Regions from separate parts of the Rhodococcus triatomae genome, predicted to be linked through region 2. Evidence: riboswitches for the same ligand, from Rfam matches in the RefSeq annotation. Region 2 holds a riboswitch; each other region holds the start of a gene.
The links. Region 2 has a riboswitch for thiamine pyrophosphate ahead of G4H71_RS06310 (3-oxoacyl-ACP reductase). Riboswitches for the same ligand answer to the same signal wherever they lie in the genome.
Positions count from the first base shown of each region.

Region 1 (7,420 bases), 750 kb from region 2:
GATAACCAGACCGATCGTGACGGAGGGAACACTCGTGCGGCCGCTACGAGGGGTGAATCGAGAAAGAAGACCTCGAACTCACAGCGTGACGGCCAGGCGTGTGAGTCCCCTCACAGCGCCCGTCGGACCTCGAAAAGACGGGTGGACGGAGGTTTCGCATGAGTACGGATCGCAGTGACGCCCTCCCGCCCGACGCCGGCGAGGTGGTTGTCGAACGGGTCTACGACCATCCCGTGGACACCGGCGAGGGCTTCCGGGTCTTCGTGGATCGACTGTGGCCCCGCGGGCTCCGCAAGGATGCCTTCCATTTCGACGAATGGGCCAAGGATCTGGCACCGTCCACCCCACTCAGACACTGGTACTCCCACGACGTCGCTCTCTACAGCGAATTCCGGGAGCGTTATCGCGCCGAACTCGGCTCGGCGGAGGCCCGCGCCGCCACCGACCGGATCCGCACACTCGCCGACGGGCGGCCACTCGTGCTGCTCACCGCGACCCGCGACGTCGAGCACAGCAATGCCGAGGTTCTGGCCGAGTACCTGAGGGAGCATTGACCACGCACCGACGTACTGACCTGCCGATCCACGGGAACCCGGAAATCCGATGCGGCCCACCGCAGCTCGACGCCACGCTCGAACTCGCCCGGGAATATGACGTGGCGCACACCCGAGTGCCGGTACGGCTAGGGTGGGCAGCCACGGCCCCTCCACCCGAAGGATGCAGCTGATGAGTCCGAACGATCGCGGAGTCACCGCCGAACGAGAAATCGTGCTCCCCGCCCTCTACGAACAGTGGAGTGTGCTCACCGAATTCCTGGCAGGAGTGTCCGGGGACGCCTGGTTCACACCGACCGCACTGCCCGGCTGGACGGTGCACGACATCACCGCACACCTGATCGGCACGGAGTCGATGCTCGCCGGGGTGGCGGCACCGCACACGGACATCGACGTGCATGCCCTCCCCCACGTACGCAACGAGATCGGCGCCTTCAACGAACGCTGGGTGGAGGGGCTGCGTGGCCGACCCGGCACAGAGATGGTCGACCTGTTCCGCGACGTCGTCGAGCGCCGCCGGACCGCACTCGACGCGATGTCCGACGAGGAGCTCTCGGCAACCACGGCCACCCCGGTGGGGCCCGCACCGTACCTGCGGTTCATGCGGATAAGAGTGTTCGACTGCTGGATGCACGAACTGGATCTGCGTGATGCGCTCGGCCGCCCGGGCACCGAGGACGGGCCTCGCGCAGCCGTCGCCTTCGAGGAAGTCCTCGGCGCGCTGGGTTTCGTGGTGGGAAAGAGGGCGAAGGCGCCCGCTGGATCCTCGGTGACGTTCGAGTTGACCGGACCTGCTCCGCGCACCGTTCACGTGGCCGTGGACGAGCGAGCGTCCGTGGTCGAGGAACTGCCTGCACCGGCGACGACCACTCTGCGGCTGGGCCGGGGGTTGTTCATCCGTCTGGCGGGAGGCCGGGTACGGGGTGTCGACCATTCCGACGAGATCGAGGTGACCGGCGACGTCCGGCTCGGCAAGCAGGTCGTCGACAACCTCGCCTTCACCATCTGACTCGTGCGGCTGTTCCTCGCTTCGTATCGATTCGGCCCGGCTCCCGCCACGTTCACCGAGTTCCTCCCGGCACCTGCCAGGATCGCGGTGATCGCCGCGGCAACCGACGCCTGGCCGGAAGCTGCTCGTCGGTCCGCGGTGACCAGTGATCTCGTTCCCCTCACCCGGCTCGGGTACGCCGCCGAGGAGCTGGACCTGCGCGAGTACGCGGCGGATCCGGGAGGGGTGGCGAATCGGCTCGCCGACTGTGACGGAGTCTGGGTCCGCGGCGGGAACACCTTCGTGCTCCGGGCGCAGTTGGCCAGGAGCGCAGCGGATGTGGTGCTCACGGACCTGCTCGGCGAGGGCCGGCTCGCGTATGCGGGCTACAGTGCGGGCGCCTGCGTCGCGGGACCGACGCTGCGCGGACTCGAGAGCGCGGACGATCCCTCGGAAGTGCGTGCTGCCTGCGCGATGACACCGCGCTGGGACGGACTCGGGTGGATCGATGTCGCGATCGTTCCGCACGCACCACGATCGTCGGGTACGAGGCAGGAACTCACGGTGAACCTGGAGGACGCCGACAGTGTTCGCGCCACCGCCAGGTCCCTGACGAAGGCGGCCGTCCCCTACCTGACGCTCACCGACGACCAGGTGGTGATCGTCGAGGACGGGACGCGACGCGTCGTCGGGGGAATCGACTCGCCCTGACCGGAGCGCGGCACGGCCCGCCCGGCCGCAGATCGTGGCTAGCCGAAAACGGCGACGGGACCGGCCGGGATGGGAGCGACCCGGTCCAGGGCGGCCCAGGTGACCTCGCATCGACGGGCGGTGACCTCGTCGGCCTCGGCGAGCAGCAGATCCAGCAGAAGTCGCGGGGCACGCCGCCACTCGGCCTCGAGCACGTCGATCTCCGTCCGGGTGAGCAACCCGGTTCCCTCGAGCACTTCCACCCAGTCGCCGAAATCGCCGCTGTGGATCCGCTCGATGGCGTCGTAGGCGGGGCCACCGTCGAGGAATTCGTAGGAGAAGATGGCGGACAGATACGCGCTGTGTTGCGTCGAGGAAGCGTTCATCGTGCGGGTCCTTCCGTGGTTGTCGCCGCAGGCACCGGGGCCGAGAATGGTGCCGATTCCACATTCTGAGAAACCTCGAATGGGTCCGTAACACCTCACCGCTGCCTGACGATGTATGACGCTAACCCGGCATGATCGAAATTGCAGCACCTAGCCGATACGATCTGGTAACAGAGTGACTTGTGGGGCTCGAGAGATAGTTGTTTCAAGGCATTTCACAATGCTCGAGACAACTCACAACGCCGAGACCCGCCCTCGCGCCGGGTGCGACGTCAGTTGAAGCCCATCACCTCGTCGCCCCACGCCACGCGCAGGTCGTGATCCGGGTCGGAGACGACCGAATCGACACGGTCGATCAGCAGGGTCGAGCGAGACTCGTCGTCGTAGCGGAGCCAGTGCCGGGAGCCGTCCAACGCGGCCGGCACCGCGTGATGTGCGAACGCCAGCCATCGGCGCTGGATACGACCGGCCACGTCGAGGGCCGACTTGCGCCCGCCCAACCAGAACGTGGGGTCGACGTCGAGAGTGCCGAAGTTGCCGAAGACGTACGGCAGCTCCGTCGCGTGCCCGGCACCGATCCGGGCCGCACGCAGCACCGGCGTCGCGTGGTCGAAGCGATACATCCAGGTCGGTGAGTGGCGGCTGTGCGCGTCGGCCACCCACAGCGCCGGCATCCGGAACGCCGCATCCCGCGACACCGCGAGCGCACCGCTCGACTTCTCCCGGTCCGGGTATGCGGCGATGATCTCGGCCAGGCGCTCGTGCGGGAGTTCCGGATGATCGGCGGCGAGCGCCTCGAGCATCGCCTGCACCGAATCGCTCGTCACCGGAAGCAGCGGTGACTTCATGAACTTGAAGATCGACGCCTCGTCCTTGTTCGTCCCGATGATCAGCGGAATCCGGTGCGAATACCCCTTCTGGAAAGCCGCGACCGGATACCGCGGGAGGAACTCACGATCGACGACGGGAGCCATGGCCAGCGTGCCGGGGATGCGGGTGGGCACCTCGTCGACCAGCGTGTCGCTGGCGGCGACGATCTCCTCCACCGGCAGCTCACGGACCGTCGCGATCTCGTCGGGAGTCAAGTGCAGGATGTCCAGGAACCGGCCGGCCACGGTCGCTGCCCGCTCCGCGCCGTACACCGAGGTGGCGGGCGGGCTCTGGGCGATCGCCCGGTGGAAGAGCCCGGCCGCCGACGGGCAGGTCATCAACGTGGTGATCGATCCCGCACCGGACGATTCTCCGAACAGGGTCACCGCGTCCGGATCTCCACCGAAGGCAGCGATGTTCTCGCGCACCCACTCGAGCGCCGCCACCTGATCGCGCAAGCCACAGTTGGCGTCGAACGTGCGCTCCTCGGTCGAGAAGGACGAGAGGTCGAGGAAGCCGAGCGCACCGACGCGATAGTTCATCGTCACGAGCACGACGTCACCGGTCTCGACGAGATGGCGCCCGTCGTAGATCGCCTGCGCCGACGAGCCGAGGCAGTACGCACCGCCGTGAATCCACACCATCACCGGCTCGAGTCCACCCGCCGCGGAAGGGGGCGCCCACACGTTCAGGGACAGGCAGTCCTCGTCCGTCTGCAGTTCGGGATCGATGGGGACCCCGGAGTTGTGCCCCTGCGGAGCGATGGGCCCGAAGGCGCCGCACTCACGCACCCCGTCCCACGGCTCCCGTGGCTGCGGTGCCCGGAACCGCCGGGGGCCCACCGGCGGCGCGGCGTACGGAATGCCCTTCCAAGCATAGGTGTCGCCGTCGACTCGGCCACGCACCGCACCCCGTGTCGTGTGCACCACGAGGGACACCGTTTCCGTCGTCTCTCCCACGTCCGGCCTCCTCACGCAGCGAGCCTGTCGCCAACGTACCAACCCGGCGGTGTTATCGTCGGCGTGTTCTGACACGGGGTGCTCCGCACGGGCGGGGCTGAGATCACACCCGGGAACCTGCTCAGGTAATGCTGACGAAGGGATGTCAAGGCGATGACTGCGCCGACTGGTGCCGCCGTGGCCGGAGGATCCTCCTCCGGTGCGGGGCACATCGACAACACCGAACGATTCACCGACCACCTGTGGCGGGAGACCGCCGCTCTCCGTGCGTCGATCGACGACATGGAGTTCCTGCGCCGACTGGGCGACGGCACGCTGCCGCTCGACGTCTTCCGCACCTACATGGAGCAGGATCTGCTCTACCTGACCGGCTATGCGAAGGCCCTGGCACTGGTCGCCGCCACATCTCCCGATCCTGTCGCGTCCGGGTTCTGGGCCGGGGCCGCAGCGAGCGCGACCTCGGTGGAGGCCTCGCTGCACCAGGATCTGCTCGGGAGCGACGCGCTCCCGCCCGCCGCAACGGAGCCGGAGCATTCTCGGGCCTGCCTCGGGTACGTCTCGTACCTGATCGCCACGGCCGCCACCGAGTCGTACGCCGTCGCGGCCGCCGCGGTGCTGCCGTGCTTCTGGATCTACGCCGACGTCGGCCGTCGGCTCGCGGCCGAGGCGGAGCAGGTACTCGCCCGCGACCCGCGACACCCCTACGCGCGCTGGGTGACGACCTACGACGACCCCGCGTTCCACGACGCGGTCTCGACCGCCAGGTCGCTGGTGGACGACGCCGCCGCAGTTGCCACCGACGCCGAGAGAGCCGCGATGACCGCGGCGTTCACGACGGCGAGTCGGTACGAGTTCCTCTTCTGGGACACCGCCCTGCACCCGCAGCCGTGGCCGGCATGAGCGGGGCAGGCGCCGTCACGGCGCGACACCGGCGGCGTCTCGTGGCGTTGATCGCACTCGTCTCGGCGGCACTGACCGCCGTCACCGGTTGCGCCGCGTCCGGCTCGGAAAACACCGTCCGCTTCGCCCTGGACTGGACCCCGAACACGAACCACACCGGCCTCTACGTGGCCATCGCCGAGGGCTACTTCGCGGATGCCGGGATCGACGTGGAGATCCTGCCGTACAACGACACCGCCCCGGACACGCTCGTCGATTCCGGCAACGCCGAATTCGGCGTCAGCTTCCACGGATCGTCGACCTTCGCCAAGGCGGCAGGGGCGAACACCGTCTCCGTGCTCGCGCCGCTGCAGCGGTGGGCGACGGCGATCGGGGTACGCGCCGACTCGGACGTCACGCGGCCGAGCGAACTCGACGGCACGACGTACGCCGGATTCGGGAATCCGGACGGCGAAGCGGTGCTCCGCCAGGTGATCCGCAACGACGGTGGTGCCGGCGAGTTCGAGACGGTGACCCTGGGTACCTCCGCGTACGAGGCGGTGTACTCCGGAACGGCCGACTTCACCGTGTCGTTCTTCGCCTGGGAGGGAATCGAAGCCGAGCATCGAGGCACCCCGATGCGCTACTTCGAGTACACCGACTACGGGTTCCCCGAATCCTATGCGATTCTGATCGACGCGAACCGCGACTGGCTGGACGAGAACCCCGACCGGGCAAGGTCTTTCGTCCAGGCACTACAACGTGGCTACGAGTACGCGGCGGACCACCCGGACGAGGCGGCGCAGATCCTCGTCGATTCCGCGCCCGGCGCGTTCCCCGACGAGGAACTCGTCCGGGAGAGTCAGCGGATGCTCGCCGAGAGGTACATGCGAGACGCGAACGGCGCGGTGGGCGGTCAGACGCTGGAGCAGTGGCGCGGCTTCTCGAAGTTCCTCTACGACTCCGGCCTGCTGACCGGCCCGGACGGCAACGCGCTGACCGAGGAACCGGATTGGTCGACGTACTTCACCGATGAGTACCTCCACTGACACGACGCCGGATTCCGGCCGCGCCGCCGAGCGGGAGACCGGCTCGGCGGCGGTCGGGCTGATCCGGCGGGTCCTGCCCGCGACGGTGGTCGTCGCCGTGCTGCTCGGAGTCTGGCAGCTCTACGTGACGGTGAGCGGCATCCGCCCCCAGGTTCTTCCTTCACCCCTCCGCGTCGTCCGTCAGGGGTGGCAGGCGCGTGAGGTGATCGCCGGACACGCCGCGGCGACACTGCAGGTGACGGTGGCGGGCTTCGCCGTCTCGCTCGTCTGCGCCTGGCTCCTGGCGATCGCGGTCGACTTCTCTCCGTGGCTGCGCCGGGCGTTCGTCCCACTGTTCGTGGTGTCCCAGACACTCCCGATCATCGCGATCGCCCCACTGATGATCATCTGGTTCGGCTTCGGTCTCCTGCCGAAGATCCTGGTGATCGCGCTCGTGACGTTCTTCCCGATGACGGTCGGCCTGATCGAGGGGTTCGCCTCCGCCCCACGGGAAGCGGGTGCCCTGCTGCGCAGCATGGGCGCGTCGCGATGGCAGGAGTTCCGGTACGTCCGCTTGCCGTCGGCAATGCCGCGGTTCTTCACGTCGCTGCGCATCGGCATCACCTACGCGGTCGTCGGGGCGGTGTTCGCCGAGTACGTCGGCGCCACTTCGGGACTCGGCATCTACATGGCCACGCAGAAGAACTCCTTCCGTACCGACCTGGTGCTGGCGGCTGTGGTGGTCACGGCAGTCGTGTCGGTGACGCTGTACCTGGCCACCTTCGCCGTCGAACGCCTCGTCACGCCGTGGGTTCGGGAACAGAGGTATCGCAATGACTGACACCGGAACACACCCCGGTCCCGTGACTGCCGCACGTCCTGGCGCACTGCCCGTCGAGGTCACGGCTCTGCGCAAGTCGTTCGGCACGCGCAGGGTGCTGGACGGAGTCTCCTTCGCCGCGCGGGCAGGAGAATTCGTCTCGGTGATCGGGCCCAGCGGCTGTGGGAAGAGCACCGTCTTCAATACCCTCGCCGGCCTCGAATCCGCGGATTCCGGGGCGGTGAC
Region 1 covers NZ_CP048814.1:591,254-598,673, forward strand. The annotation lists gene G4H71_RS02755 (DUF488 domain-containing protein) at 159-554, shown strand; gene G4H71_RS02760 (maleylpyruvate isomerase family mycothiol-dependent enzyme) at 727-1,563, shown strand; gene G4H71_RS02765 (Type 1 glutamine amidotransferase-like domain-containing protein) at 1,567-2,253, shown strand; gene G4H71_RS02770 (hypothetical protein) at 2,292-2,618, opposite strand; gene G4H71_RS02775 (carboxylesterase/lipase family protein) at 2,891-4,447, opposite strand; TPP riboswitch at 4,512-4,607, shown strand; gene G4H71_RS02780 (TenA family protein) at 4,601-5,347, shown strand; gene G4H71_RS02785 (ABC transporter substrate-binding protein) at 5,344-6,375, shown strand; gene G4H71_RS02790 (ABC transporter permease) at 6,359-7,195, shown strand; gene G4H71_RS02795 (ABC transporter ATP-binding protein) at 7,188-7,420, shown strand, end outside.
Region 1: it holds a riboswitch for thiamine pyrophosphate, as region 2 does, so the genes downstream of both, G4H71_RS02780 (TenA family protein) here and G4H71_RS06310 (3-oxoacyl-ACP reductase) in region 2, are expected to answer to the same signal.

Region 2 (7,420 bases):
CCGCCGCCAGCAGGCGATGATCGGCGGTGTCGTAGTAGAGCGCGGACAGCTGCACGCTGTCGACGTGGGGATCGCCCGCGGCACCCGGCAACCCGGACAGGCTGGGGAGACTCTGTTCCGACGTCGCGTCGTACTTGCGTTCGGTTTCCCGCAGGACGGTGGGGGCGTCGGCTCGGCTCATGACCTCATCCTGCCCAGTTTCCGCACCGGGCGAAAGGGAACGAGGGCCCTAGCGTCGCGTTCGGCCCGGCTCCTCGTCCGGCCAGGCCAGGGTGCGCGTGCTGGTGAACTCGCGGCGGCGACCGGAGAGCGGGTCGGTGAACGACAGGGACCGCGACAGCAGCCGGAGCGGGCACGAATAGTCGTCCGGCGCAACGTCGTCGATCCGCGGGTAGAGCGGGTCACCGTGCAGGGCGATCCCGAGGGAGTTCATGTGCACGCGGAGCTGGTGGGTCTTCCCGGTTCTCGGTGTCAGGCGGTAGCGGGCGAATTCGCCCCGGACGTCGAGGCGTTCGATCAGGCTCTCGCTGTTGGGTTCGCGGTCCACCTCGAAGGCCTGGAGGGTGCCCGGTGTCTTGACGATGTGACTGCGGACGCCGGCGGGCAGCGTGAGATCGGGGTCGTGGCGCGCGATCGCCTCGTACGTCTTGTCCGTCCGGCGCTGCTCGAACAGCTGCTGATAGGCGCCGCGGACCGCGGGCCGGACGGTGAACAGGAGTACCCCTGCGGTGAGGCGGTCGAGCCGGTGTGCGGGACTCGCGTCCGGCAGGTCCCACTCCCGCCGTAGCCGTACCAGCACCGATTCCGCCACGAATCCGCCCCGCGGCATGGTGGCGAGGAAATGCGGCTTGTCGACGACGACGATGTCGTCGTCGCGGTACAGGATCTCGATCTCGAAGGGGATCCTCGTCTCCACCGGCGGGTCCCGGTGGAGGAACACCGCAGAACGGGGCCGGAACGCGGTGTCGGTGCCGATCGGCCGCCCGCTCTCGTCGACCACCTCTCCTGCGGCGACCTTCTCCCGCAATCGCTGCTCGTCCGCGGGGAATCGGTCCACCAGGTGTTCCAGGATCGTCTGCCACGTGCCCTCGTCGGGCAGGCGCACTCGGGACGGTCCGAGGCCGTCACGAAGCGGCAACGGCGCACGGGACATGGGGTCGACGGTACCCCGCCGCCGGTCAGGCGGAAATCGAGCCTCCGAAGGCCCTCCCGGACGTCGCCGAGTTGGTAACAATTCTGTGTGTGACCCGATGTGCTGACTGTGCCGGGATATACCGTGACGTGGCACACCCGGCTCGGGGACGTCTGTCAGGAGGCTGATCCAATGGGCACAGTTGCGAAGAAGCGTGGGAGTGCGCGGCTCCGCGTACTCGTGCAGCTACTCGTCGCGGTGCTGATCGCGCCGGCTGCGTTGATGCTCGCAGGTACCGCCACGGCCGCGGCTCACCCGTACGACCGTTTCCGTGAGGACTGGGTGCCCGCGCCCGGCGGTGTCGGGCACATCAAGGTGCGGATGTGGCTGGCGAACAACGGCAGCAACAAGGCCGTCTACCTGCTCGACGGACTTCGCGCCACCAACGACGTCAGCGGTTGGGAGCACGAGACCAACGCCGCGTGGCTCTCCGACCACGGAGTCAACGTGATCATGCCGGTCGGCGGCGAGTCCAGCTTCTATGCCGACTGGTACGCACCCAACAACTTCACCAACCAGCCGTACACGTACAAGTGGGAGTCGTTCCTCACCCAGAACCTGCCGAATCATCTGGCTGCCCGGTACGGGATCGACCGCAGCAGCAACGCCGTGGTCGGCCTGTCGATGGGCGGTAACGCGGCGTTGATCCTGGCGGCGCACCACCGGGACAAGTTCCGCTTCGCCGGGGCGATGTCGGGATACCTCAACCTCTCGGCGCCGGGTATGCGGGAGGCGATCCGCATCGCGATGCTCGACGCCGGACGTTTCAACGCCGACGCGATGTGGGGACCGCCGTGGGATCCGGCGTGGCTGCGCCACGACCCGCTGGTCCAGGCCGAGCGGTTGCGCGGTCTGCCGATGTGGATCTCCGCGGGCAGCGGTCTGCCGGGCCCGCACAACCAGCCGGTCACCCCGATCGACTACTTCAACACCGCCACCGGAATGGGCTTGGAAGCGTTGTCGCTGGCCAACACCCGCTCGTTCGAGGTCCAGCTCGCGATCATGGGTATCGGCGCCCACTACGACTACCCGCCGGTGGGCACGCACAGCTGGCCGTACTGGCAGGACCAGCTGTGGAGGATGTTGCCGATGCTGAAGGCCTCGATCGGCGCCTGAGCCCTGCCGCATCCGGGAAGACGTCCGTACGCTGGGGCGCATGACCCAGTGGACAGCCGCGGACATCGACGATCAGCAGGGCCGGACCTTCGTGGTCACCGGCGCCAACAGTGGGCTCGGCGAGGTCGCCGCCCGCGCTCTCGGGAAGGCGGGCGCGCACGTCGTGCTCGCCTGCCGGGACACCGAGAAGGGGGAGAGGGTCGCGCGCTCGATCGGTGACAACGCGGAGGTCCGCAAGCTCGACCTCGCGGACCTGGCGTCGATCCGGGAGTTCGCCGACGGAATCGACGAGGTCGACGTGCTGGTGAACAACGCCGGCGTGATGGCGCTGCCGCTGCGGCGCACGGTCGACGGTTTCGAGATGCAGATCGGCACCAACCATCTCGGCCATTTCGCGCTCACCGGCCACCTGATCGACAAGGTGACCGATCGGGTCGTGACGATGTCGAGTGGACTGCATCAGATCGGCAGCGTCGATCTCGACGACCTCAACTGGACTCGCCGGCGGTACTCGCGGTGGGCCGCCTACGGGCAGTCCAAGCTCGCCAATCTGCTCTTCGCCTACGAGTTGCAGCGTCGTCTGACCGCCTCGGGTTCCTCGGTGAAGTCGGTGGCCTCGCACCCCGGGTACGCCTCGACCAACCTCCAGGCGCACACCGAGTCGATCCAGGACCGGGTGATGGCACTCGGCAACCGTTTCCTGGCCCAGTCCGCCGAGATGGGTGCGCTGCCGTTGCTGTATGCGGCGACGGTGCCGAGCGTCGCGGGCGGTACCTATCTCGGACCGGATGGATTCATGGAGCAACGCGGCTACCCGCACGTCGTCTCCTCCAACAAGAAGTCGCACGACGTCGCGAAGGCCGCGGGGTTGTGGACGTTGTCGCAGCAGTTCACCGGGGTGGCGTTCCCCTTCGACTGAACGCGAACCGGTGCGCCTACACTGGGCGCCGAAAGTGACACGGGGTGCTGCCACCAGGCGGCTGAGAACACACCCGTCGAACCTGAACCGGGTAATTCCGGCGAAGGGATGTCGCGTGGTGCGGGCGATTTCCGGTAGCGGAGTTCGTGGGTGCCGATGTTCCTTCGCCCTTGTGAAAGAGGCGAGAGATGCGTATCGACGAACAAATCGTGCTGGTCACCGGTGGGGCCCGAGGCCTCGGCGCCGCGATCACCCGGGCCTTCGCCCGCGAGGGTGCCCGGGTGGTGGTGAACTGGTATCGCAGTGAGGACGCGGCGGCACGGTTGGTCGCGGAGATCGGTACCGACCGCGTCGTCGCGGTGCAGGGGGACGTGACGGACGCCGAGTCGGTGTCCGCACTGGTGGCCGCGGGGCAGGAGCGGTTCGGTGGCGCCGTCACCACCGTGGTCAACAACGCGCTGCCGGAGTTCTCGTTCAACGGTGATGCCAGGGAGAAGGCCGACAGCATCGGGTGGAACGCGTTCGAGGCGCAACTGCGCGGCAGCGTCCAGGGCATGCTCCACACGACGCAGGCGGCGCTGCCGGGCATGCGGTCCGCCGGCTTCGGGCGGATCGTCAACGTCGGTACCAATCTGTTCCAGAATCCCGTCGTGCCGTACCACGACTACACGGCCGCGAAGGCGGCGGCGCTGTCGTTGACCCGCACGCTCTCGAGCGAACTCGGGCCGGACGGGATCACCGTCAACATGGTCTCCGGGGGGCTGCTGCGCACGACCGATGCCAGCGCCGCCACGCCGGAGGAGGTGTTCGACCTCATCGCGACGAGCACCCCGCTGCGCAGTGTCACCACACCCGACGAGTTCGCGGACGCGGTGCTGTTCTTCGCCGCGCCGTGGTCGCGCGCGGTGACCGGCCAGAACCTGGTCGTCGACGGCGGCCTGGTGAAGGACTGAGATGCGGCAGTTGCACTTCAACGCGTTCCTGTGGGGATGCGGGCACCACGGGGCAGCGTGGCGGCACCCGGACTCGCCGGCCGAACGACTCGGCGACATCGGCTACTACGAGGAACTGGCCCGGACCGCGGAGCGGGGCCTGCTCGACGCGGTGTTCTTCGCGGACGGCCACGCGGTGCGCGATCCTGCCGCCGGTGCCTGGTGGTTTCTCGAACCGTTGACCGCGCTGTCGGCGATGGCCCGCGCGACCGAGCGGGTCGGGCTGGTCACCACCGTCTCGACGACGTTCTCCCAACCCTTCCCGGCCGCGCGGATGCTGGCCTCGCTCGATCACATCAGCGGCGGCAGGATCGGGTGGAACGTCGTGACGTCGATGTTCGATGCGGAGGCCCGCAACTACGGCCTCGAGTCCATGCCTGCCCACGAGGATCGCTACGCACGGGCCGGAGAGTTCGTCGATGTCGCTCTGGCCCTGTGGGATTCGTGGGGAGAACAGGCACTCGAGTTCGATCGGAACGGACGGTTCGCGGATCCGGACCAGGTGCGGTCGATCGATCACCGGGGCGCGCACTTCCGGGTCGACGGGCCCCTCACCGTCCCGCGCTCACCGCAGGGGCGGCCGGTGCTGTTCCAGGCAGGGGCGTCGGGTCCGGGACGGGATCTCGCCGCACGCTGCGCCGAGGGCATCTATTCGGTGGCCTACGACAAGGATTCGGCAATCGGGTACCGCCGCGACGTGAGGCGACGGGTGCGCGACGCCGGGCGTGATCCGGATGCGGTGACGGTGATGCCTGGCCTGGTGACGTACGTGGGTTCGACGGTCGAGGAGGCGCGGGCGAAGAAGGCCGAACTCGACGCGTTGCTGCCGACGGCCCAGTCGCTGGATCAGCTGTCGCTGTTCGTGCAGCAGGATGCACATGCGTGGGATCTCGATGCCCCGGTTCCTCCACTCCCGCCGCTGTCGGAGTTCACCGGTCCCCAGGGCAGGTACCAGACGATCCTCACGATCGTCGAGAAGGACCGCCCGACGGTGCGGGAGCTGTTGGGAACGCTCGCGGCCGGTGGCGGCCACGCCACCATGATCGGGACGCCCGAGTCGATCGCCGACGAGATCGAGGACTGGTTCCGCAGCGGTGCGGCGGACGGGTTCAACCTCATGCCTCCGCGGTACCCGGACCATCTGGAGGACTTCGTCGACGAGGTGATCCCGGTGCTCGCCCGTCGCGGCCTGTTCCGCACCGAGTACACCGCGGCCACGCTGCGCGGCCACCTCGCCGGCTGATCTCCTGGGTGAAGGTGGCCTTCGACCGGTCAGACCGGTCGAAGGCCACCTTCACCCGAGTAGGGGAGGGTAGGGGGAGGCAGGGGGCGGTCAGTCTTCGGTGACCTCGAGGGTCACGTCGATGTTGCCGCGGGTGGCGTTGGAGTAGGGGCACACCTGGTGGGCTTTCTGCGTCAGTGCCAGCGCCTCGTCGTGGGGGAGATTCGGGAGGGTGACTTCGAGGGTCACTGCCAGCCCGAATCCGCCGTCACCGTTCGGGCCGATACCGACCCGTGCCCCGACCGCGGAATCGGTGGCGTCCGCCTTCTCCTGGCGGGCGACGAGTTGCAGCGCGGAATGGAAGCAGGCGGCGTATCCGGCGGCGAACAGCTGTTCCGGGTTGGTGCCGTCCCCGGACCCGCCCATCTCGGTGGGTATCGCCAGTTCGAGGTCGAGCCGGCCGTCGGAGGTGCGGGCGTGCCCGTTGCGTCCCGCTCCGGTGGCGAGGGCCTCGGCGGTGTAGACGATGTTCATGCGTTCTCTTCTCCGTGTGTCGGGGTGGGGCGGGGTGTGTCTCGCAGGGAGCGGGTCAGCCGGGTCAGCAGCTCCCGCAGTGCGACGTGCTCGTCGGGTGACAGCCCGGTCGCGCACGCGAGTGTGGAGGGGAGGGGCGCCGCCTTCTCGCGCAGCGACGTCCCCGCCGATGTCAGCCGGATCTCGACGCGGCGCTCGTCGTCGGACTGCCGGGTGCGTTCGATCAGTTCCAGCTTCTCGAGCCTCTTGAGCAGTGGCGACAGGGTCCCGGTGTCGAGGTCCAGCGCCCGGCAGATCTCGCGAACGCCCCTGCCGTCGTGTTCCCAGAGCACCAGCATGACCAGGTACTGCGGATAGGTGAGCCCCAGGTTGTCGAGCATCGGCCGGTAGGCGGCGGTCGTGGCACGGGACGCCGAGTACAGGGCGAAGCACACCTGGCGTTCGAGGGCGAGGTCGTCGATCACGTCCATCAATGTAGTGCACAACCAAGTTGTGCACAATGTATCTGGATTCGATCTCGCGTCTCGGCTCCGCGTGGGATGCTCGGCACTCATGGAGCTGGAACGCTCACGGGACCTGGACCGCGTACTGACCTTCGTCGATGCGATCGTGGCCATCGCGATCACCTTGCTGATCCTGCCTCTGGTCGACATCGCCAACGACCACGACGGTGGGACGGCAGACCTTCTCCGCGATCATGCCGGCCAGCTCGGCGCCTTCGCGCTCAGCTTTCTCGTGATCCTCCGATTCTGGTGGGGCCAACACAGAATGCTGCGCAATGTCGTGAAGGACGATCGGCTGTTCGACGTCGCCCTCATCTTCTGGGCGTTCACCATCGTGTTCCTCCCCTTCCCGACCGCGCTGGCGGCAGACGGAGCCGACGACGTCGCGACCCGCGCGCTGTACATCGGAACGATGGCGGTCAGCGCGCTGGCCCTGACGGCGATCGCCTGGTCGCTGACGCGAAACCCGGAGCTGACCGGCGGGCTCGCCGCACCGTCCGTGGTGCCGGTGGCCGTCATCGCCGGCCTGTTCCTCGTCGCGCTCGTGCTCAGCGTGGCGGTCGATGCCGTCGGTTACCTGAGTCTGCTGCTGCTCTTCCTGGCCGGTCCGATGGAGTCGCTGCTGCAGCGCCGGGCCGGGAGCGGGGCCGCTGCGCGGTAGCGGTCACCGCCGTAGTTCCGTCACCGTGTCCAGTCCTCCGAGCTTGTGCGGGTTGCGCACGGCGTAGATGCGGGTGATCCGGCCGTCCTCGACGACCAGACTCACCGCGGTGGGGGTGGTGCCCGGGACGTCGATGCGAGCGGCCGGCATACCGTTCAACCAGGTGGCCGTCGCGACGAAGTTCGTGATCCCGGCCGACCTGGCCAGGAACGTCGCAACCCGGGTTGCTCCGACGATGGGCTTGCGGGCTGCCGTCGCGATGCCGCCGCCGTCGGCGATCA
Region 2 covers NZ_CP048814.1:1,339,670-1,347,089, reverse strand. The annotation lists gene G4H71_RS06330 (CYTH and CHAD domain-containing protein) at 1-181, opposite strand, end outside; gene G4H71_RS06325 (pseudouridine synthase) at 230-1,153, opposite strand; gene G4H71_RS06320 (alpha/beta hydrolase) at 1,325-2,308, shown strand; gene G4H71_RS06315 (oxidoreductase) at 2,349-3,227, shown strand; TPP riboswitch at 3,258-3,353, shown strand; gene G4H71_RS06310 (3-oxoacyl-ACP reductase) at 3,416-4,180, shown strand; gene G4H71_RS06305 (LLM class flavin-dependent oxidoreductase) at 4,182-5,462, shown strand; gene G4H71_RS06300 (organic hydroperoxide resistance protein) at 5,553-5,975, opposite strand; gene G4H71_RS06295 (MarR family winged helix-turn-helix transcriptional regulator) at 5,972-6,439, opposite strand; gene G4H71_RS06290 (TMEM175 family protein) at 6,528-7,139, shown strand; gene G4H71_RS06285 (RNA polymerase sigma-70 factor) at 7,143-7,420, opposite strand, start outside.

Region 3 (7,420 bases), 1.8 Mb from region 2:
CGTTGGTGTGCCACGAAGTACTGGCTCGAGAACTCGACCGTCTGCCGACGCTCGCACGTGATCGTCATGGTCTTGGCGACGATGTCCACCGATCCTTCCTCCAGTGCACGCAGTCGGTCCGCGGAGGTGAGGATCTTGAAATCGAGGCGGTTCGGGTCGCCGAACAGGTCACGCGCCACCTCTCGCGCGATGTCCACGTCGAAACCCTGGACGGTGCCCGTGGACGGATCCCGGAAACTCATGAGATTGCTGCCGGTGTCGAGACCTACCACCAGGTGCCCGCGGGCCCGGATGGCGTCGACCGTCGGCATCGGTCCGGCGGGGTCGGGCCGCAGACTCGCGGTCGGGTCACCGCAGTCCGGTTCCGGATCGGTCACCGGAGGCAGCGGAGTCGCGAACTCCGCGCCGTTCGGCAATGGCGGTGCGGTGTAAGGATTTTCGCCGTCCTCGAGGGTGGCGACCGACGGCTGAGCGGTGGCGCACCCGGTGAGTGTCATCAGTACCACCGCGCCCAGCGCGAGGAGTGCCCGGGCGTTCATCGGTACTCCCGCAGCCGCGGCCAGAACCCGGCCACGATGCCGGCCAGTCCGATGACGGTGAGTACCACCGCGCCCTCCGCCAGAGCCGTGAGGACGTTCGACGCCGCGGCGATGTGGCTCCGCAACGTCTGCCGGGCGCCGACGATCCCGTCGGTGAGTGCGTCGTCGACCTCCTCGAACCGCGCGGGCGCGTCCGTCGGCCCGTTGCCCACCGCGATCGCCGCGGCAGCGGGATAGTCGCCGGCGTCGAGGAGGGAATCCATTCGTTCGTGGGCGCCCGCCCAGTCGCGCCACGCGAGGAGGGCGCGTTCGACCTCGGCCCGCGCGACGGTCACCGAATCACTCGGTGGATACGCCGAGAGCACCTCCGTCAGGTGTGCCGACTTCTCCCGGTACGCCTCGTCGTACGGTGCGTCACCCTCCCTGCGCACCAGCTTCAACGTCTCCTCCGCACGCACCTGTTGCGCGGTGATCCGGGCGTCGGTCAGCTCGTGCAACGGCGTCGCGCCCCGGGTCAGGGCGCGACCGGTGTCCAGGGAGGAGAACAGGCCCGCCACCATCAGCCACGCGAGCAGGACGACCGCGGACGCCGAGGCGACCATCAATCCCGGATTCAACGTCCGTCTGCTGTGCCGGGTCATCGCCATCTGGCTCGCGACCAGCGCGAGCACCGTCACCAGCAGGACGGCGAAGGCCGGCCAGGGTGGGCGTGAATAGGACCGCTGGGTGTCTGCGACCCGGCGTTCCTGGTTCGCGTGCAGCTCCTGTGCCATCGGCAGCACCGTCGTCTGCAGCAGTGTCGACGCCTCGCCGAGATAGGCCGATCCCACCGGATTTCCCGCTCGGTTGTTGGCTCGGGCCGTCTCGACCAGCCCGGTGTAGGTGGTCAACCCCGACGAGATCGACGCCAGCAGGCGGGCGTTGTCGACATCGGTCGAGGCCAGCCCCGCCGTGGCGTACACCAGTTCCGCGGAGGCGACGGCGACGGCACGCAGGTACCGGTCCCGGACCTCCTCCGGCTCGAGGCCCCGCGAGATGAACGCCGTCGTCGCCGACGCGTCCGCGACGGACAGCGCGCTGTAGAGGTTCTGGGCAGAATTGGCGAGGGGTTCCGTCTCGGCCAGCAGGGTCTGCAGCGTGGCCTCCCGCCCGTTGACGGTCGCGACCGTGACGATCCCCGAGGTCAGGGTGAGCAGCAGCAGGACGATCCCCGTCGCGGTGAGGCGGGCCGGGGTGGAGCGCACGAACTCGCGTACCTCCGCCCGGCGACCCGGATCGGAGGGGCTGGAGCCGGGCTCGGCGGAACGGGACGCGTCGATACCGCGCACGCCGTGTGGCTGCGTCGACGGTATCTCCCGCGTCACCACGTCCCACCCTCGCTCTCATCCCGTGTGTGAGCAACATACAAGCAGCAACCGTCGCGCCGGGCGATTCGTGCCTTGCCTGCGCCGTCCGGACGGATCGAGATTTCCGCCGGAAACGCTAGTGTGAGGGAACCAAGGACTGAGAGAGAGATCCGAGCGGTGAGATTCGGGCGGTGGGTCCGATCCCGACACGACCGTTCGGTCCGGACAGGGGTAGTCGATGCGCGGTGACGGTGACGGCTGGGCAACCAGCCCCGACGGACGTCGTCACTGGGGCCGGCACGGGGCCGCGGGACTGCTCCTGCGGGCGCCACTGGACGACGGGACACCTGCCGTCCTGCTGCAGCATCGGGCGGCGTGGAGCCACCAGGGTGGGACGTGGGCTCTGCCCGGCGGTGCCCGCGACTCCCACGAGAGCACCGCCCACGCCGCGGTCCGGGAAGCCCACGAGGAGGCCGGAATCGATCCGGCGTCCGTCGACGTCCGCGCCGAGGTGGTGACGATGCGGGTGCCGGGTGGATGGAGTTACACCACCGTTCTCGCCGAGACCTACTCGCTCCTGGACACCGTTCCCAACGGAGAGAGCACCGAGCTCCGGTGGGTCCGCGAGGCCGAGGTCGCGGCCATGCCGTTGCACCCGGGATTCGCGGACGGCTGGCTACGGCTGCAGACCCGGCCGGTGCGGTTGCTCGTCGACGGGGACAGCATCGCCGCCGACGTCCCGGCCCGGGTACCGCGGATCGTGGCACTCCCGGACGGTGCGTTCGGGTGGATCTCGGAGATCGCCCGCTCCAGCGCGCTGGGGGAGGGGACGTTCGGCGCGGTCACCCCGTCTCGGGACGGAGCCCTGACGGCGGTGCTGAGCGCCGACGGCGCGCTCCTCGAACGACTCCCGGCGTCCGTCGTCACGCTGACGCCCCCACCGCTCGGATGAGCTGACCCACTCCCGCCCCTCCCTGGGTGAAGGTGCCCTTCGCCTCGTCAGACCGGTCGAATGGCCCTTTCACCCACGGGGGCGGAGGGCGTCGGCGAACGTGCGCGCCGCGGCCTGCGGATCGCGCGCCTCGGTGATCGCGCGGACGACGACGACGCGCGTCGCGCCGGCGTCGAGGACCTCGGGCAGCCGGTCGAGATCGACGCCGCCGATCGCGAACCACGGACGCGCCGGATCCGCGTCGGCCGTGGACTTCACCAGATCGAGGCCCGCGGCGGTGCGTCCGGGTTTCGTCGGGGTGGCCCACACCGGCCCGGTGCAGAAGTAGTCGACGCCGTCCTCGATGGCGGCCAGGCTGGCCTGGGCGCGGCTGTGGGTGGAACGGCCGATGAGCACGTCCGGGCCGAGGACGGTGCGCGCATACGGCACCGGCAGGTCTCCCTGGCCGAGATGCAGGACGTCGGCCCCGGCGGCCAGGGCCATGTCGGCGCGGTCGTTGACCGCCAGCAGCGCCCCGTGCCTGCGGGCGGCCGCCGACAGGATCGACAGTGCGATCAGCTCGTCCTTGGCCTCCATCGGCCCCAGCTCCCGCTCGCCACGCGAACCCTTGTCCCGGAGTTGGATGATGTCCACGCCGCCGGAGAGAGCGGCCTCCGCGAACTGGGCCAGGTCCCCGGTGTCCCGGCGCGCGTCGGTGCACAGGTACAGCCGGGCTGCCCCGAGTCGGCGCCGACGGTCGTCCAGGCTGCGGTGATGCGTCGAAGTCACGGCATGACGGTAGCCTCTAGGGTGAAAGTGCAACACGGGAGTCCCGGGTTCGTGGGGCTGAGAGGGGCGCGCGCCGCGCCCGACCGTCTGACCTGACCCGGATCATGCCGGCGCAGGAAGTGGAGGTGGTTCTCGTGTCCCGTTCGGTGGCCGTCGTCGGCGGTGGTGTCATCGGAACGGCGATCGCCTGGCAGGCTGCTCGCCGCGGCTGGCGGGTCCGCCTGCACGATCCCCATTTCGCCTCGGGTGCCTCGTGGGTGGCCGGCGGCATGCTCGCGCCGCTCTCGGAAGGCTGGCCGGGTGAGCAGGACGTCCTCGCTCTCGGTGTCGCCTCGCTGGACCGCTGGAGCGACTTCGGCGGCACCCTCGAATCGGAGACCGGCCTCGAGCTGTTCACCTCGTCCAGCTCGCTCACGGTCGCCCTCGACTCGGCCGATGCCGAGGACCTGCGCACGATTGCCGAGTGGGTGGGGGAGCAGGGACGCGAAATGCGCGTGCTGAACCGGGCCGAGGTACGCGAGCTCGAGCCGAGCCTCGGTCGCGCGGTGCGCCTGGGTCTGCTCGCCGAATCGGAGCGCGCCGTCGACAACCGGTTGCTCGTCGAGGCACTGCGCCGTACCGCCGTCACCGCCGGTGTCGAGTTCGCCGACGGGCCGGTGCACGATCTCGGAGCACTCGACGCGGATCAGGTGGTGCTCGCCGCCGGGACGTCGTCGCCGAAACTGTGGCCGGGCCTGCCCGTCCGCCCGGTCAAGGGCGAGATCCTGAGGTTGCGGACGCGGCCGGGAGCCACCCCGCCGCCCGGACGCACCATTCGTGGCACGGTGCACGGCCGGCCGTCCTACCTGGTACCGCGCGCGGACGGCATCGTCGTCGGCGCCACACAGTACGAGGCCGCGGACACCCAGGTCACGGTCGCCGGGATCCGGGACCTCGTCGCCGACGCCGAGGCCCTCATGCCCGCGATCGGCGAGTACGAGCTGCACGAGGCCACTGCGGGCCTGCGGCCGGCGACTCCGGACAACCTGCCCCTGATCGGCAGGCTGTCGGAGAAGGTGATCGTGGCCACCGGGCACGGCCGCAACGGCATCCTGCTCACCCCGGTCACCGCGGATGCCGTGGTGGCGCTGCTGGAAGGATCGGATCTCGAGGACACCCGGGCGGCGGATCCGGGCCGATTCGCCGGATCCTGAGAAGCACCCGGTCCGAATATCGACGAGCTAGTGAGGTCAGTCATGAGTGAACCGCAGACCGCGGTCCCGATCGGAGTCACCGTCAACGGCGAGGACCACGAGTTTCCCGTCCCGGTGACGATGTCGCAGCTGCTCGAACAGCTGTCGTTGCCCACGAAGGGCATCGCCGTCGCCGTTGACGGCGCCGTGTTCCCGCGTACCCGCTGGGACGAGCCGGTGCGACGCGGCTCGGAGATCGAGATCCTCACGGCGGTGCAGGGTGGCTGACCAGGTTCTCGCCGATGTCACGGCAGCCGATCCGCTGGTCATCGCCGGTCGCGAGTTCGGCTCGCGGCTCATCACGGGCACCGGCGGGGCGGCCAATCTCGCGGTACTCGAGGAGGCGTTGGTCGCCTCGGAGACGGAACTGACCACCGTGGCGATGCGTCGCGTCGACGCCGCCGGAGGGACGGGCGTCCTCGACCTGTTGCGCCGGCTGGACATCGCGCCACTGCCGAACACCGCGGGCTGTCGCGGCGCCGCCGAGGCGGTTCTCACCGCCCAGCTCGCACGTGAAGCGCTCGAGACCGATTGGGTGAAGCTCGAGGTCATCGCGGACGAGCGCACCCTGTTGCCCGATGCGATCGAACTCGTCTCCGCAGCAGAACAACTCGTCGACGACGGGTTCGTCGTCCTGCCGTACACGACGGACGATCCGGTCCTCGCCCGGAGGCTCGAGGACGTCGGCTGCGTCGCCGTCATGCCGCTCGGCTCACCGATCGGTACCGGGCTCGGGATCGCCAACCCGCACAACATCGAGATGATCGTGGAAGGGGCGTCCGTCCCGGTGATCCTCGACGCCGGCATCGGTACCGCGAGCGATGCCACCCTCGCGATGGAACTCGGTTGCGACGCGGTGCTGCTGGCCACCGCGGTCACCCGCGCCAGGAACCCGGCGCTCATGGCCGCCGCGATGCGGCACGCGGTGATCGCGGGCTACCAGGCCCGGCGCGCAGGCCGGATCCCCAAGCGTTTCTGGGCCCAGGCGTCGTCCTGATCCCTCCCCGCGCTTCTCTTCCCGCGTTCGGCACGATGTGACACGGGTTTCGTTGGATCGAACCGGTGTGACATCGTGCCAGCGGCTGGGGCGGACGGCAGGAGAGTGCGGGCAGGTAGGGGGGAACCCGGAGCTGCCGTCGGGGTGGGCGTCGTACCAGAGGATGACGAGGAAATAGACCGCGGGCCGATGTGCGTGCTGCCGCCGGTGCGGGATCCTCGATACATGATCGAAGTGAAGGGACTGACCAAGACCTTCGGGGCAACGAAGGCGGTGGACGATCTCACGTTCACCGTGCAACCCGGCATGGTCACCGGTTTCCTCGGACCGAACGGGGCCGGCAAATCGACGACGATGAGGATGATCCTGGGGCTCGACCGCCCCACGTCGGGAACGGCGCTCGTCGACGGCAAACCGTACGGTGAGCTGAAGCAGCCGCTGCGGACCGTCGGCGCGTTGCTCGACGCGAAATGGGTGCACCCCAATCGCTCGGCGCGAGCCCACCTGCAGTGGATGGCGGCATCGAACTCCATCCCGAAGTCGCGGGTGGACGAGGTGCTGCACCTGGTGGGCCTCACCGAGGTCGCGGGCAAGAAGGCCGGAGGGTTCTCCCTGGGCATGTCGCAGCGACTCGGCCTGGCGGCGACGCTCCTCGGTGATCCGAAGATCCTGCTCTTCGACGAGCCGGTCAACGGTCTCGACCCGGAAGGCATCGTCTGGATCCGCAAGTTCATGCAGCGGCTCGCCGCCGAGGGGCGCACGGTGCTGGTCTCCAGCCACCTGCTGTCCGAGATGGCACTGACGGCAGAGCATCTCGTGGTGATCGGCCGCGGACGTCTCATCGCGGACACGACGGTGGCGGACTTCGTCGCCAAGTCGTCGGAGTCGACGGTACGGGTCCGCAGCCCACAGCTGGACGCGCTCCGTAGCGCGCTCACCTCGCAGGGCCTCACGGTCCGCGAGGACGGCTCCGACGGGCTGCCGGGGCTGGTCGTGCTCGACTCGACCACCGACGCCATCGGCGACATCGCCGGAGCCCAGGGCATCGTGCTGCACGAGCTGGCTTCCCAGCGGGGATCGCTCGAGGACGCGTTCATGAAGCTGACCGGCGACGACGTGCAGTACCACGCAGAAGGACTCGACGACGTGATGAGGGGTGCGCTGTGATGGCCGTACTGGATGCAGAGCGGATCAAGATCACCACGACTCGCTCACCGTGGTGGTGCACCGCCATCGTGGTCGCGCTGGGCCTGGGCCTGGCCGCCGTCATCGGCCTCAGCGCCAAGGCGACGGTCAACGCCTTCGAGAACGAGATCGCGGCCGGGCAGACGCCGGACTTCGAGCCGTTCATCCCCACGCTCGCCGACGTGGTCGGCGGGGTCTCCGGATTCGGCGTGCTGGTGCTGATGATCCTCGCGGCACTGACCGTGACCAGCGAGTACCGGTTCGGGGTCATCCGCACCACGTTCCAGGCGATTCCGAACCGCTCGTCGGTGCTGATCGCCAAGGCCGCGCTGGTCGGCGTCTTCGGCGCGATCCTGTCCCTCGTCCTCACCTTCGGTGCCTACGCCATCGGCAAGGCGACC
Region 3 covers NZ_CP048814.1:3,099,238-3,106,657, forward strand. The annotation lists gene G4H71_RS14650 (glutamate ABC transporter substrate-binding protein) at 1-539, opposite strand, end outside; gene G4H71_RS14655 (GlnX family signal transduction membrane protein) at 536-1,903, opposite strand; gene G4H71_RS14660 (NUDIX hydrolase) at 2,124-2,837, shown strand; gene thiE (thiamine phosphate synthase) at 2,907-3,605, opposite strand; TPP riboswitch at 3,630-3,741, shown strand; gene thiO (glycine oxidase ThiO) at 3,740-4,798, shown strand; gene thiS (sulfur carrier protein ThiS) at 4,841-5,065, shown strand; gene G4H71_RS14680 (thiazole synthase) at 5,058-5,834, shown strand; gene G4H71_RS14685 (ABC transporter ATP-binding protein) at 6,060-7,001, shown strand; gene G4H71_RS14690 (ABC transporter permease) at 7,001-7,420, shown strand, end outside.
Region 3: it holds a riboswitch for thiamine pyrophosphate, as region 2 does, so the genes downstream of both, thiO (glycine oxidase ThiO) here and G4H71_RS06310 (3-oxoacyl-ACP reductase) in region 2, are expected to answer to the same signal.

Region 4 (7,420 bases), 1.8 Mb from region 2:
TGTGCCCGTTCACCGCCAAACAGGAGATCGCCGCCGAGCGCGGCGCCGCAGCGGTGCTGGTGGCCAACAACGAGGAGGGAGCGCTCACCGGGGGCACTCTCGGTGAGCCCGAGGCGGGAAAGGTCCCGACCGGCGGCATCAGCCAGGCCGACGGCGCCGCACTGCGCGCCGCCCCGGGTGAGGTGACGCTGGTGCTCGACACCGTGACCGAGTCCTCGACCTCACGCAACGTCCTGGCCCAGACCCGCACCGGGTCCACCGACGACGTGGTCGTGGTCGGCGCACACCTGGATTCGGTGGTGGAGGGTCCGGGTATCAACGACAACGGCACCGGCGTCGCGGCGGTGCTCGAGACCGCCGTGCAACTCGGGGCCGAGCCGAACGTGACCAATGCCGTGCGCTTCGCCTTCTGGGGCGCGGAGGAGTTGGGGCTGATCGGTTCGGAGACCTACGTGGCGGGCCTGAGCCCCGAGGAACTCGAGGACATCGCCCTGTACCTGAACTTCGACATGCTCGGGTCCGAGAATGCCGGCTACCTCGCCTACGACGGCGACGACTCGGACCAGGTGGGGGCCGGTCCCGGGCCGGAGGGGTCGGCCGGGATCGAACGCACCTTCGTCGAGTTCCTCGGGAACAGTGGGATCGCGGCGGACGGAACCGATTTCGACGGCCGCTCGGACTACGGCCCGTTCGTTGCCCAGCAGATTCCCTCCGGGGGCGTGTTCAGCGGCGCGGACGACGTCAAGACGCCCGCGCAAGCAGAGAAGTGGGGTGGCGAGGCGGAGGTGAACTTCGACCGCAACTACCACACCCCGGACGACACGCTCGCGAACGTGGACCGCACCGCGCTCGCCCAGCACGCCGCCGCGGTCGGGTTCGCGGTGGGGACGTACGCGTCGACACTGGACGGGCCGAACGGGGTGCCCACGGGCGAGGCCCGCACGCAGGCCCGCGCGGGCGAGTAGCCGAAGGTGGATGTGACGCTCGGTTACGCTCATGGATGTGAGTGACCAGGACGGCCCGGAAGCGGACACCTCGGGCCGCGAGTTCGACGGTGCGGACGGTGCCGAGTCCGCGGCGGAGGTGCGTGCCGCCGCGAAGGCACTGGAACGCATCGGCGAGGTCAATCGCCACCCGTCCCTGGTCTCCGGGTTGCGCAAGCTGCGGCACACGCTGCCGGGTGACCCGTCCTTCGGCGATCCGCTGTCCACGGCGGGCCCGGGCAGCGCGCGAGCGCTCGCGCGCGTGGCGGATCGGTTCCTCGACGATCAGCCGGGAGCGTCCCGCGAGGTGAGCCTGGGCGCGTTGCAGGTGTGGCAGGCGGTGCTCGAGCGGGTCGGGCGGGGCCGGGGGACCAGTGACGTCACCATCGTGTTCACCGACCTGGTCGGCTTCTCCACCTGGTCCCTTCCCGCGGGTGATGCGGCGACGCTCGCACTGCTCAAGGACGTGGCCCGGGCCGTCGAAACCCCGTTCCGGGCTCGCGGGGGTCACGTCGTCAAACGCCTCGGTGACGGGGTCATGGCAGTGTTCCCGAGCCCCGATCGCGCGCTCGAGGCGGTCTTCGAGGCCCGCGACGCACTCGCCGACGTCGAGGTGGACGGTTACTGCCCGAGGATGCGGGTCGGCATACACACCGGGGTGCCGCGCAAGGTCGGTGCCGACTGGATCGGCGTCGACGTCACCATCGCGGCACGGATGATGGAACTCGGCGCCGACGGTAACGTCGTCGCGTCGGCGTCCGCGCTCGACGGCCTGTACGAGGGAACCCTCGAGCGACTCGGTCTGGTCGCCCGCCCGTGGCGCAGACCCCTGTTCGGGTCACCTCCCAACGGGGTCCCCCCGGAGCTGGGGATCTGGCGCGTGCGTCGCGCCTGATCGATTCGTCGGTCAGCTCACCCGGAGCCGCCACAGCGGCGACACCGGGCCGTGACCGGCCCCGAGGTCGTACGCCGCTTCGAGGCAGCGGGTCACCCACTCCTTGGCGAACTCGAACGCGTCCGGCACCGAGTACCCGTGTGCCAGAGCACACGCGACGGCTGCGGCCAGGGTGTCGCCGCCACCGTGGTCGTTGCCCGTGTCGATCCGTGGGGCGGTGAACTCGAGGAACCGGTCCCCGTCGAAGAGCAGGTCGGTACTCACCGAGGACGAACGCAGGTGGCCGCCCTTGACCACGGACCACCGTGCACCCAGCGCGTGGAGGGATTCGGCCGCCCGGCGGGCGGTGGCGTCGTCGACGACGTCGATGCCGGTGATCAGCCGAACCTCGTCCAGGTTCGGGGTGACGACGGTGGCGACGGGAATGAGCGTGTTCCGCACCGCGTCGAGCGCTTCCTCGTGCAGGAGCGGATCGCCGTGCATGGACGCACACACCGGGTCGACGACGAGCGGCACGGGCTGATCGCGCCCGATCCCCACCTCGGTGCACACCGCCGCGACGGCCTCGATGATCGCGGTGGAGGCGAGCATGCCGGTCTTGGCGGCCGTGACGCCGATGTCGCCGACGACGGATCGCACCTGGTCGGCGACGATCTGCGGCGGGATCTCGTGGAATCCGCTGACACCGACCGAGTTCTGCACGGTGACGGCCGCGACCGCCACACAGGCGTGGACGCCGCACATCGCCATCGTCCGGCTGTCGGCCTGGATCCCGGCGCCGCCGCCGGAGTCGGTGCCGGCAATGGTGAGTGCGCGTACGGGAGTCTGCCCGGAGGGGGCCAGGGGAAGCAGGGTCACGGATTCGGACCCTACCGGCGACGGCCGGTCGGATCGGGGTGCGGCGGTGTCCATCAACTCTCTCCCTACGCCGGCATTACCCGGACAGGTTCTACGGTCGACGGCCCCAGCCGTCCTCTCAGCCCGCTGGTGCGAGCACCCGTGTGTGGTTCTGCATCGTTCGGTTCTGTGAACAGTAGCGGAAGTTTTCTTCACGGTGATCTGAGCGAACGACGCGTGACACGTGCGCCGGGTAGACAGGGGAGGTGCCGTGAATCGGGTTCGACGACGTGGCCGGGCCCGCACCCCGTTCGGGAGGCTCCAGTGACAGGTACCGCATTCGCAGAGGTGACCGACAACGCCGACCACGATCGATTCGAATGGTGGCGAGGTGGCGAGCTCGTGGGGATCCTCGGCTACTTCGAGAACGAGGACATCGAATCCGAGGAGGGGGTGGTCCCGGACTGGGACCGGGTCACCGTCTCGTTCCTGCACACGATCGTCGCGGACGAGTACTGCGGCCTGGGATTCGAGCCGGTCCTCGTGGCGGCGGCGCTCGAGCGGGCACGCAGCTACCGCTGGCTGGTGCGACCGGTGTGCACCCATGTCCGGCGCTACCTCGCCGAGCACGCCGAGTTCGGTGACGTGTCCACGGCGGCGTAGCGCAGGGCATCTTCCATTCCCTTTCGCATCCCGAGGATTCGTGGATACTGGTGACATGAGTGATTCGGATCACACACGAGTCGATGAACGGCCGGTCGGTGCCGCCCCGACCGCGGAGCTGTCCGTGCGCAACGATCCCGACCATGATCGGTTCGACCTGTGGCTCGGCGGCGAACTCGTGGGCATCCTCGGCTACCGCGACGAGGCCGCCATGCCCGGAGCTGTCGCGGCACCGGGCACCGTCCTCGCGCTGATGCACACCGTCGTCAAGGAGGAGTTCGGCGGCCGTGGATTCGCCGCCGTGCTCGTCGCGCAGGCCCTCGACGACATCCGTGACCGTGGCCTCCTGATCCGGCCCGTGTGTACGTACGTGCAGCGCTTCCTGTCGCTCCGTCCGGAGTACGGCGACCTCGTCGACGGATGACGCGCGCCTAGTTCGCATAGTTAATGTGCAGCAAACGTCCGGTCCGACGCGGACGGTGCTAAGGTTCCCCAGGAACCCCGGCGTGGGGCCGGGGTGATCGTGTGGGGGCTGCATGGATATCGCGTTCGTCATCTGTCTGGTAGTCGGCATGGTCGCCCTGCTCGGGGCGTTCCTCGTCGGTGAGCTGGCGGATCTCGGTGCCGACGTCGACGGCCTCCCCTTCCTGAGTCTCACGGTCGTCGCGACCGGGCTCTTCGGCTTCGGTGCCGGCGGCGTCGCCGGAACCTGGGCCGGACTGGGAACGGTTGCCGCCACGCTGCTGGCCGTCGGGCTGGCGATCGTTCTCGTCGTCGGCACCCGCGGGCTCTTGTTGCCGTATCTACTTCGGCAGCAGGCGAACTCGCACATCGGTCGTACCTCCTACATCGGGTCGATCGGTACCGTGACCCTCGCCGTCGAGCCGGGTGGCTGGGGCGAGGTGTCGTTCGTCGATCCCGAAGGAAACCGGGTGCTGGGCCGGGCCGTCAGTGACGAACCGGTTGCACTCACACCCGCCACCACCGTCTACATCGCCGATGTGGACGATCAGTATCTCCACGTCGTCGCAATCGACGACGCCAACTGAGGGAGAACTCTCCAGATGATGGCCGTACTCATCGCGGTCGTGATCGCCATTGTCGTCTTCGTGGCGCTGCCGGCGATCTACGTGAAGAACTACATCAAGGTCCCACCCAACGAGGTGGCCGTGTTCACCGGTCGCGGCAAACCCAAGGTGGTGCGCGGTGGTGCCCGGTTCAAGATCCCCGGTATCGAACGCGTCGACATCATGTCGCTCGAGCCGTTCAACGTGAGCATCAACCTCAAGAACGCCCTCTCCAACGACGGCGTCCCGGTCAATGTCGAGGCCGTCGGACTGGTACGGATCGGCTCCGCCGACGAGGCCGTCCAGACCGCGGTCCAGCGATTCCTCACCTCGGATCTCGACGAACTGCAGCGGCAGATCAACGAGATCCTCGCGGGTTCGCTCCGCGGAATCACGGCGACGATGACCGTCGAGGACCTCAACTCCAACCGTGATTCGCTGGCCCGCAGCGTCGTCGACGAGGCCGGTGGCGACCTGGGGCGGATCGGCATGGAGGTCGATGTCCTCAAGATCGCCGGGATCTCCGACTTCAACGGCTACCTCGAATCGCTCGGCCAGCGCCGTATCGCCGAGGTCAAGCGCGACGCCGCCATCGGCACCGCCGAGGCCGAGCGGGATTCCCAGATCCAGTCCGCGAAGGCCCGCCAGGCCGGTTCGGTGGCGCAGGCCGAGGCCGACACCGCGATCGCGGCCGCGAACCAGCGCCGCGACGTCGAGTTCGCCCGGCTGCGGGCGCAGACCGAGGCGGAGAACGCCGAGGCGGACCAGGCCGGGCCGCTGGCGCAGGCCACCGCGGAGAAGGCGGTCGGTATCGCCCGCGAGCAGGCCGAGGCCGCTCGGGTCGAAGCCCGCACCGAGGTGGAACGTCGTCGCGCCCAGGAGTCCGAGGCGGCATTGCAGGCGGACGTCATCGCACCCGCGGAGGCCGAACGCCAGGCCGCCATCGCCCGCGCGGAGGGTGAGCGGCGCGCCGCCATCCTGCGCGCCGAGGCGCAGGCCGAGGCCGCCAGGCAGTCCGGTGCGGCTCAGGCGGATTCGCGCAAGCTCGTCGCCGACGCGGTTCGTGCCGAGCAGGAGGCGGATGCGGACGGCCTGCGCGCCAAGCTCGCCGCCGAGGCGGACGGCCGCAAGGTCGCGGCCGATGCGCTGCGCGCCGAGCAGGAGGCGGAGGCCGACGGCCTGCGCGCCCGGCTCGAGGCGGAGGCCGTCGGTAAGCGGCAGGTCGCCGACGCACTCAACTCCTACAGCGCCGAAGCGGCTCGCCTGCTGATGTTGCCGGACGTGCTCAAGGCGCTGGTCGACGCGACCTCGGCGGCGGCGAAGCCGGTCGGTGAGATCGATCGGATCTCCATCATCGGCGGCAGCGACAGTGCTCAGGGTGGGGTCGGCTCGCTGCTGGGGATCAGCCCCCAGGTCATCGCGGGGGTCATCGAGACGCTGCAATCGAGCGGGGTCGACGTGGTCGGGATGCTCAACGGCGTGCGGGAGGTGCCGACGAACGACGCGGCGCCGGAGCCCGGGTCGGACGAGGTGCCGGAGCACAACGGAGCGCCGGTCGCGGTCGACTGATCACGCCGGTACCCGAACGAGGAACGTCCCCTGATGCCCGGGCATCAGGGGACGTTCCTCTGTCACACGAGTGCGGGACCGGCTACTCGCCGAGGTCGACGACCACGGGGGCGTGGTCGCTGGCGCCCTTGCCCTTGCGTTCGTCCCGGTCGATGTGGGCCTTGTCCACCCGGCCGGTGAGGGTGGGTGAGCCCAGGACGAAATCGATGCGCATGCCCTGCTTCTTCGGGAAGCGCAACTGCGTGTAGTCCCAGTAGGTATAGACCCCGGGGCCGGGAGCATGCGGCCGGACCACGTCGGTGAAGCCCGTGTCGAGGAACGCCTGGAAGGCGTCCCGTTCGGGCTGCGACGTGTGGGTCTTGCCTTCGAAGAACGCCGGATCCCAGACGTCCTCGTCGTGGGGAGCGACGTTCCAGTCTCCGACCAGCGCGATCTGCTGGTCAGGGTTCTGCGTCAGCCACCGACTCGCGTCGTCCCGGAGCGTGGCGAGCCAGTCGAGCTTGTACCGATAGTGCGGATCCTCGAGCTCGCGGCCGTTGGGCACGTACAGGCTCCAGATCCGTACACCGTTGCAGGTGGCCCCGATCGCGCGTGCCTCCTGTACGGGTGCCACCTCGGGGTCCTTGTGGAAGCCGGGCTGGTTCTCGAACCCGATCTGCACGTCGTCGAGGCCGACGCGTGAGGCGATGGCCACACCGTTCCACTGGCTGATGCCGACGTGGGCCACCTGGTAGCCGAGTTCCTCGAACCGGGCGTACGGGAACTGCTCGTCCTTGCACTTGGTTTCCTGCATGGCGAGTACGTCGGTACCGGTGCGTTGCAGCCAGTCGACGATCCGGTCGGTTCGGGCACGGACGGAATTGACGTTCCAGGTAGCGATGCGCACGGTGCCACCCTAGCGGTCTCGTCCGACACCCTCACCGGGCCGCAAGGGCGAAGGTTCGAGATCCGCGGACGTTGTGTCGGCCGTGCTCTCGAAGGTTCGGGAGCACGGCTCGGAGTATGTCCGCGGATCCGGGAGAAGGAGCGTGCCGTCGGTGCCCGCGAGTCACGGTCGACGGGCACTCACTCGACGTCGCCGCGCCCGTCGGCGGCGACCGGGACCGCGTATCGGTAACGATGGTGCTCGACCAGCCCGAGCTTCCGGTACATCGCGAGCGCGGGGGCATTGTCGTCGGTGACCTGGAGATACGTGTGGGTGGCCCCGCGCTCGCGGCCCCAGGCGATCATCTCGGCGCACACCAGGGAGCCGACACCGTGCCGGCGATGCTCGGCGGCGACCTCCACGCACGACAGGCCGACCCAGACCCTCCCGTCGGGGGCCCGGGTGATCGCGGCGCGTCCGATCGCGATCGGGGGCGCGCCGGCGTTGCCGATCCGGGCGAAACCCAGCTCACCACCGCGAA
Region 4 covers NZ_CP048814.1:3,107,763-3,115,182, forward strand. The annotation lists gene G4H71_RS14695 (M20/M25/M40 family metallo-hydrolase) at 1-965, shown strand, start outside; gene G4H71_RS14700 (adenylate/guanylate cyclase domain-containing protein) at 997-1,878, shown strand; gene thiD (bifunctional hydroxymethylpyrimidine kinase/phosphomethylpyrimidine kinase) at 1,891-2,736, opposite strand; TPP riboswitch at 2,782-2,889, opposite strand; gene G4H71_RS14710 (GNAT family N-acetyltransferase) at 3,040-3,378, shown strand; gene G4H71_RS14715 (GNAT family N-acetyltransferase) at 3,434-3,802, shown strand; gene G4H71_RS14720 (NfeD family protein) at 3,915-4,427, shown strand; gene G4H71_RS14725 (flotillin family protein) at 4,443-6,014, shown strand; gene G4H71_RS14730 (exodeoxyribonuclease III) at 6,097-6,900, opposite strand; gene G4H71_RS14735 (N-acetylglutamate synthase, CG3035 family) at 7,080-7,420, opposite strand, start outside.
Region 4: it holds a riboswitch for thiamine pyrophosphate, as region 2 does, so the genes downstream of both, thiD (bifunctional hydroxymethylpyrimidine kinase/phosphomethylpyrimidine kinase) here and G4H71_RS06310 (3-oxoacyl-ACP reductase) in region 2, are expected to answer to the same signal.